Linked DNA regions of Lentimonas sp. CC4. The protein of the gene in region 2 binds, or shares a complex with, the protein of the main gene of each other region. Links are inferred from orthologs where the notes say so. Each region holds a gene or a part of one and is shown on either strand. Other genes may lie near its edges.

What was found.
Region 1: the proteins of pabB (region 2) and GZZ87_RS05635 are in contact, whole or in part, in a solved structure (PDB 8RP0), measured with the Escherichia coli proteins. The link is inferred for Lentimonas sp. CC4 from one-to-one orthologs.

What each region holds. Positions count from the first base shown.
Region 1 is NZ_CACVBO010000001.1:1,281,821-1,284,844, reverse strand. What follows is about bases 8-2,709. They hold GZZ87_RS05635 (aminodeoxychorismate/anthranilate synthase component II), read right to left. Parts: upstream 1,790-2,709; coding sequence 1,226-1,789; downstream 8-1,225. Other genes in these bases: trpB (tryptophan synthase subunit beta), read right to left, coding at 1,836-2,709; nrdR (transcriptional regulator NrdR), read right to left, coding at 632-1,102; GZZ87_RS05645 (hypothetical protein), read right to left, coding at 169-645. In the rest of the region: more of trpB, read right to left, coding at 2,710-3,024. UniProt on the Escherichia coli protein: Part of a heterodimeric complex that catalyzes the two-step biosynthesis of 4-amino-4-deoxychorismate (ADC), a precursor of p-aminobenzoate (PABA) and tetrahydrofolate.
Region 2 is NZ_CACVBO010000001.1:716,452-719,746, forward strand. The notes cover bases 251-3,223. They hold pabB (aminodeoxychorismate synthase component I), read right to left. Parts: upstream 2,441-3,223; coding sequence 1,061-2,440; downstream 251-1,060. Other genes in these bases: GZZ87_RS03120 (aminotransferase class IV), read right to left, coding at 251-1,076; GZZ87_RS03130 (LptF/LptG family permease), read right to left, coding at 2,484-3,223. In the rest of the region: folP (dihydropteroate synthase), read right to left, coding at 1-250; more of GZZ87_RS03120, read right to left, coding at 243-250; more of GZZ87_RS03130, read right to left, coding at 3,224-3,295. UniProt on the Escherichia coli protein: Part of a heterodimeric complex that catalyzes the two-step biosynthesis of 4-amino-4-deoxychorismate (ADC), a precursor of p-aminobenzoate (PABA) and tetrahydrofolate.

The DNA.
Region 1 (3,024 bases), 570 kb from region 2 along the record:
TGACGCCAGCAGATATTCCATCAGGCATGCGGTTGCCGAATCTGAAAGTAGGTGACTTGCTTGCCTGACATGAGCCTGCCGAATGTAGTTCGTCACCCGACAGCGCCATCAACCGACAATCGGCCGAGCACCTGCATTCGACAGGCATAGGCCAAGAAAGGAACTCGGCTACAGCACCACCACTTGCAGCTGCGAGCCGCGAGTCGCCCAAGCACAGGCCAGGTCGTCGATCCATCCGCGGACACGATCGTATTGCGCTTGGCGAGACTTCGTCCAATAGGCGCCTTTGGGGCACACCGCTTCGCGTAGCCCAGTAACCAACAGCAAGGCCGCACGACGACCGGCGAGCTTCTTCATCTCCACCACAATCGCCTGTCGAATCCACAACGGGCTAAAATTTTCAACGGTTGGCACATGCCAATGCGCAAAGGCCAACTCGCTCTCCCCTTCCCCTCCGAAATGCAAGTGTGCCAGTCGGTCCGCACAGTCGCGCAGCGACACCTCCATAAAGCCCCGGTCTTGCTCTTGACTAAAGAAATCAAGTGCGCGGCGAGCGTGTTCTGCACGGTCTGGAGCCGAAGCACCCGTGCGTGCTAGCAATTCATTTAAAGTCCGCAGCTGCTCAACTGGGTCACTTTTTACCATGTTCGGTCGATTTCTTCAGATCGAGAATTTCCTGCGCCAATTCAGTTAAGTCACGGAAATCTTTATAAACCGAAGCGTAACGCACATATGCAATCTGATCGAGGTGTTTGAGGCGCTGCATCACATGCTCACCCACCGCTTGGGATGGAATTTCGTGATCGTATTCCTTTTCGAGCGAAGCGAGCACGTCGGCCACGAGCATTTCGATCTGCATCACATCGATCGGGCGTTTCTCCACGGCCTTCTTTAAGCCGCCGAGCAATTTAGCACGGTCAAAATCTTCACGACGGCCGTCGCGTTTGACCACTTGTAGGTCAGCGCGCAGCACTTCCTCAATCGTGGTGAAGCGATAGCCACAGTCAAGGCACTCACGGCGACGGCGAATCGAAGTCTCGTTTTTACCGGTTCGGGTATCGAGCACTTTGGTCTCAAGGGAGGCACATTTAGGGCAACGCATAGGGGAATTAGGAATTAGGAATTAAGAATTAGGAAAACTGAGGTTGTAGAGACTGACACCTGAAAAACCGCTAACTGGAGACTGGTAACAAGCAACCAACAACAAGCAACTGACAACGCACCCCTATAACTTCAGGAAGTTTTCGAGCATTCGCATGCCCTCTTGCGTCGCGAGCGACTCGGGGTGGAACTGCACGCCCCAGACTGGCAGGTCTTTATGCGCCAAGCCCATGATCTCGCCTTCGGCGGTCTCAGCAGTCACTTCGAGGCAATCCGGCAGGGTTGCTCGCTCAACGAGGAGTGAATGATAGCGGGTGGCTTCCATCGGGTTGGGCATCCCTTCGAAAATATCAGTATTACGATGCGTAACGGGCGAGGTTTTGCCATGCATCAGGCGATCTGCCCGCACGACTTTACCACCGAAATGCTGGCCGATGCTTTGATGCCCGAGGCACACGCCCAGTAGCGGCTTCTTGCCTGCAAAGGCTTCGATCATGGCAAGGCTGACGCCCGCCTCGTTCGGCGAACACGGCCCTGGCGAGATCATGACGCGATCCGGGTTGAGCTCCAAAGCCTCCTCCACGGTGATCGCATTGTTGCGGTAGACCTGTTGCTCCACCCCAAGCTCCCCAAAATATTGGACGAGGTTGTAGGTGAAAGAGTCGAAATTATCGATGACTAACAGCATAGCTGAGTGACGAGTAAAAGGTGGTAGTGAAAGTGATGAATGATGACTAGGCTTGGTCGCCTAGGACGCGCGCGACTTCCTGCACGTCTTTATCACCGCGACCGCTAAGGTTGCCAATGATGAGTTGATCCGGAGACATTTCGCGTGCGCGCTTCATGGTGTAAGCTAGCCCGTGCGACGATTCGAGCGCGGGCACGATGCCTTCGATCGAACAAAGTGCTTTGAATGCGTCGAGCGCTTCGGCGTCGGTCGCATAACCGAAGTCAATACGCTCCTTTTCCTTGTAATAAGCGTGCTCAGGGCCAACAGCGGCATAGTCGAGACCAGCGGAAACGGAGTGCGTGAGGTCGATCTGACCATCCTCGTCCTGTAAAATCCAGGTTTTGGATCCTTGTAATACACCGAGTCTGCCACCTTCGAAACGCGCTGCGTGGTGTCCGCGTGTGATTTCGAGACCACCGGCTTCAACACCAGTAAGTTTGACATCTAAATCCTGAAGGAAGGCGAAAAAGATACCGATCGCATTGGAACCACCACCGACACAGGCGGCGACTTCGTCCGGCAAGCGGCCTTCTTTCTCTATAATCTGGCGACGGCACTCTTCGCCGATCACACGATGAAAGTCGCGCACCATCATAGGGAACGGGTGTGAACCAAGCGCAGAACCGATAATGTAGTGAGTCGTGCGAATGTTCGTCACCCAGTCGCGCATCGCTTCGTTGACCGCTTCCTTGAGCGTGCGTTGGCCTGCAGTGACGGCGCGCACTTCGGCACCACAGAGGCGCATGCGATAGACGTTGAGCGACTGGCGGCGCATGTCCTCTTCGCCCATGTAAATCACACACTCGAAGCCCATCTTGGCACACATGGCCGCGGTCGCGATACCATGCTGGCCTGCGCCTGTTTCGGCGATGATGCGCTTCTTGCCCATACGCTTAGCGAGCAGCGCTTGGCCGAGGGCGTTGTTGATCTTGTGCGCTCCGGTGTGGAGCAGATCTTCGCGCTTCAGGTAGATCTTTGCCCCGCCACAGTGCTCTGTGAGGCGTTCGGCGAAGTATAAATTGGTCGGGCGGCCGGCGAATTCACGTAGTTGAAAATCGAGTTCTTTCTGGAACTCGGGGTCTTTACGTGCGGCCTCGTAGGCTTCGGTGAGCTCGAATAGCGGCGTCATCAAAGTCTCGGGCACATACATGCCGCCATAGGTGCCGAAGTGGCCACGCGCGTCAGGCAGGCTG
Region 2 (3,295 bases):
CCACACGGGCGATCTCTTCAGCAATCGCAACCGGCTGATGCCCCGGCCGCGTCGACTCACCACCGATATCAATAATTGCTGCCCCCTGCTGCACCATTTGATGAAAGCGCTCGATCGCACGGTCTAAATCCACAAACTCTCCACCATCTGAAAACGAATCAGGCGTCAGGTTCAAAATACCTGCAAGGTAAGTTTGCTGTCCCAACTCCAAGGTTCGACGCTTTGTAAAATATGATTTATGTTTATGCATTCGAAATCTCCAATGAGCTCCCCGCCTCAACCGCCGCCAACGCCTCGATCAAGTCCAAGACCATCGGATGCGAAGAACTATTCACTTCACGCTGAGCATCTCCCATCATAATTGTATCCACAGGTTGAATACCAACTGACGAGTTCGTAACAAACGCCGACTCCATCAGATTCAACGCATCTGGAAAATACGCACCTTCGGCTACCGGAATCCCTAAAATCTCCGCAGCCTCCAACACCACGGCACGCACGACGCCTGGCAGTATACCAGTGGCTAGGCCTGGAGTGTATAAGGTATCGCCTTGAACAAAAAATAAATTCCCCACGGCGGTCTCTGTTAATTGCCCTGCAGCATTCACACGCACCACATCGGTGCAACCTGCCGAACGAGCCGACGCCAAGAGCATCATATTCTCCATATAATTGTGGGTCTTATGCCCTGCGAGTAAAGAGTGCTCGTTCTGCTTCGAGTCGGATGCAAAGAGCAAACGCGCAGCACCACTCGTCATCATCGCAGGTCGCGCATACACGTAGCACTGCGAGCCTTCGCACGCCTGCACGAGCGACACCTTAATCACAGCATCCTTTAATCCATCCGCTCGCACCAACTCTCGAATCGCGGCGAGCACCTCAGGTTCGGTAAACTCAAGGTGCAAACTCAACGCTTTTGCAGACTTCACAAAACGCTGCCAGTGCTCCTCCCAGAAACAGAGCTGTGATTCCGCAAGTTTAAGTGTCTCGAAAATTCCAAAGCCATGCGCAAAGCCGGACTGCGTCGGATCTAGCGAAACAGAGTCTCCTGAATTAAGTATTATGATGTCTGACATAAAGCATCCACAGTTTCACGAATCGCACGGCCTTTATCGAGTGTTTCTTGATATTCACTTTCAGGCTCAGAATCCCAAACGATCCCGCCACCCACTTGATAATCTAAATAGCCATCTTTAAGGTGCAAGCTACGGATCGCGATATTGAGCTCGGCATTGCCATCGAACCCAATGTAACCGACCGAGCCGGTATAGACACCACGCCGAGTGGATTCGATCTCTTCGATGACTTCCATCGCTCGCACTTTCGGCGCTCCGGTAATTGAGCCACCTGGAAACAGCGCATGAATACAATCAAACACATCCTTACCTTCGGCTAAAGTGGCTTTGACCTGCGCCGTCTGGTGAATCACTCGCGCGTAGTGCTCCTGTCGATACAAGTGCTCCACATGCACACTGCCAAACTCAGCCACACGGCCAAGGTCATTGCGCTCTAAATCCACAATCATCAGCAACTCCGCACGGTCTTTCTCCGACCTGCGCAAAGCCTCCGCGTTGCGCGCATTCTCCTCTTCAGACGCACCCCTAGGGCGCGTGCCTTTGATTGGGCGCGTTTCAATCAGCCGCCCCTGCTTACGCAGAAATTGCTCGGGAGAAGTCGACAACACCGTAAAAGCATCCGATCGAATCAACGCACTATACGGCGCGGGGTTCCCCGCTCGTAGTGCTTGATACAACTGTATCGGGCAGCCCTCGTAACGACACTTCGCGCGTTGCGATAGATTGACCTGATAGACGTCACCACTGGCAATGTAACTGCGCACACGCTCGACCGCCTGCAAATAAGCACCCCGCTCAATATTCCACTCCCAGCCCCCATGTTGTGGTGGAGGCGAATTGGTTGACATCGATGCATCCGTAATAATCGCCTGCAGTTCAGCCAACACCAGATCCTCATCCGCGCGTATCCCGAGCGCGATCAGACTCAGCTCCCCTGTCTGATGGTTCAATGCTGCAATCCCATCATAAAAACCAAAGTGCATATCTGGCAGCCCGCGATCATCCACTGTTTGCTCCGGCAACGCTTCGATCTGACGACCATAATCATACGCTAGAAAACCGACAGCGCCTCCCACAAACGGGATGCCACTTTCATTCTCAAGCACATAGCCCGCCATCAACGCACGCAAAAGCTGCAGTCCATCTCCATTCAACGTTCGACGTTGGGCGTTCAATGTTGGACGTTCAACATACTCTCCATCCTTCCCCGAAAAGACCAAGAATGGGTTTGCACCAAAAAAGCTCCATTGCCCCAAGCCGTCATTCGAACGCGAACTATCCAGCACAAACGGAAGTTCCCTCGAACCGAAGCGTTCAATCAACGCATCCACATTCGGCGGATTCTGCACAGCAACGATCTTCATTGCGGATACTCACTCCTGACTATCACTTTCACTCTCACTAGATTTAGTGCTGGTTGGCTCGCTGGATCATAAAAAAGCCAGCAGCCTGAAAGATGATGTTTGGCAGCCAGATCAACAAATCAGGACGTAAAGAAGGCACACCTTCTAGCCAACTGACTGCAATGATCAAAAAGTAATAGCTCATCGCAATGATCAGTGCGATCCCGAGATTCGCATAGCTCTCCTTACGACCTACGTGAATGGCCAGAGGCACGCCAAAGATCGCCAGCGAAAACACCGAAAACGCCATCGCAAAGCTCTTTTGCATGTGCACCTGCAACTTCATTCGCGACTTCGACATCCCTTCACCGGCTTCAGCCTCTTCCGCTAACAGCAGATCACGCTTTGCCATCAACTGCGAAAAGACCATCTCCTTGGTGCGCACACGCCGCTGGCTCTTTTCACCAAAAATATCCCCCATGGGCAACTCGATCGGCAACTCTCCAAAGAAGAGTGATCGCATCGGCTCCTCGTCGAGCTCATCAGGATCGTCATTATCACGCTGCTCTGCCGTGCCATTCCGAAGGGTCAAAACTAGCGCGCTGCTTTCTTTATCAAAACTAATTTCGCCTTCCTCTGCGCGTAAAAAGAGCTTCACGCGTTGCGCGTCGTCTAGCTCCCAAATCCAGAAATCCTTCATCAGCGAACCATCGCGCCCGCCCATATAAATCACATACCCAGGAAATTCGTGGATAAATCGCCGCTCCTCAATGAACCCAATCGGGTTTTCACTGACCGCGGTGGCCATCAACTGCTTATAAGCTAAGCGTGATTCTGGCGCATATTGAAGATTCACCACAACGCCCACGACCATCC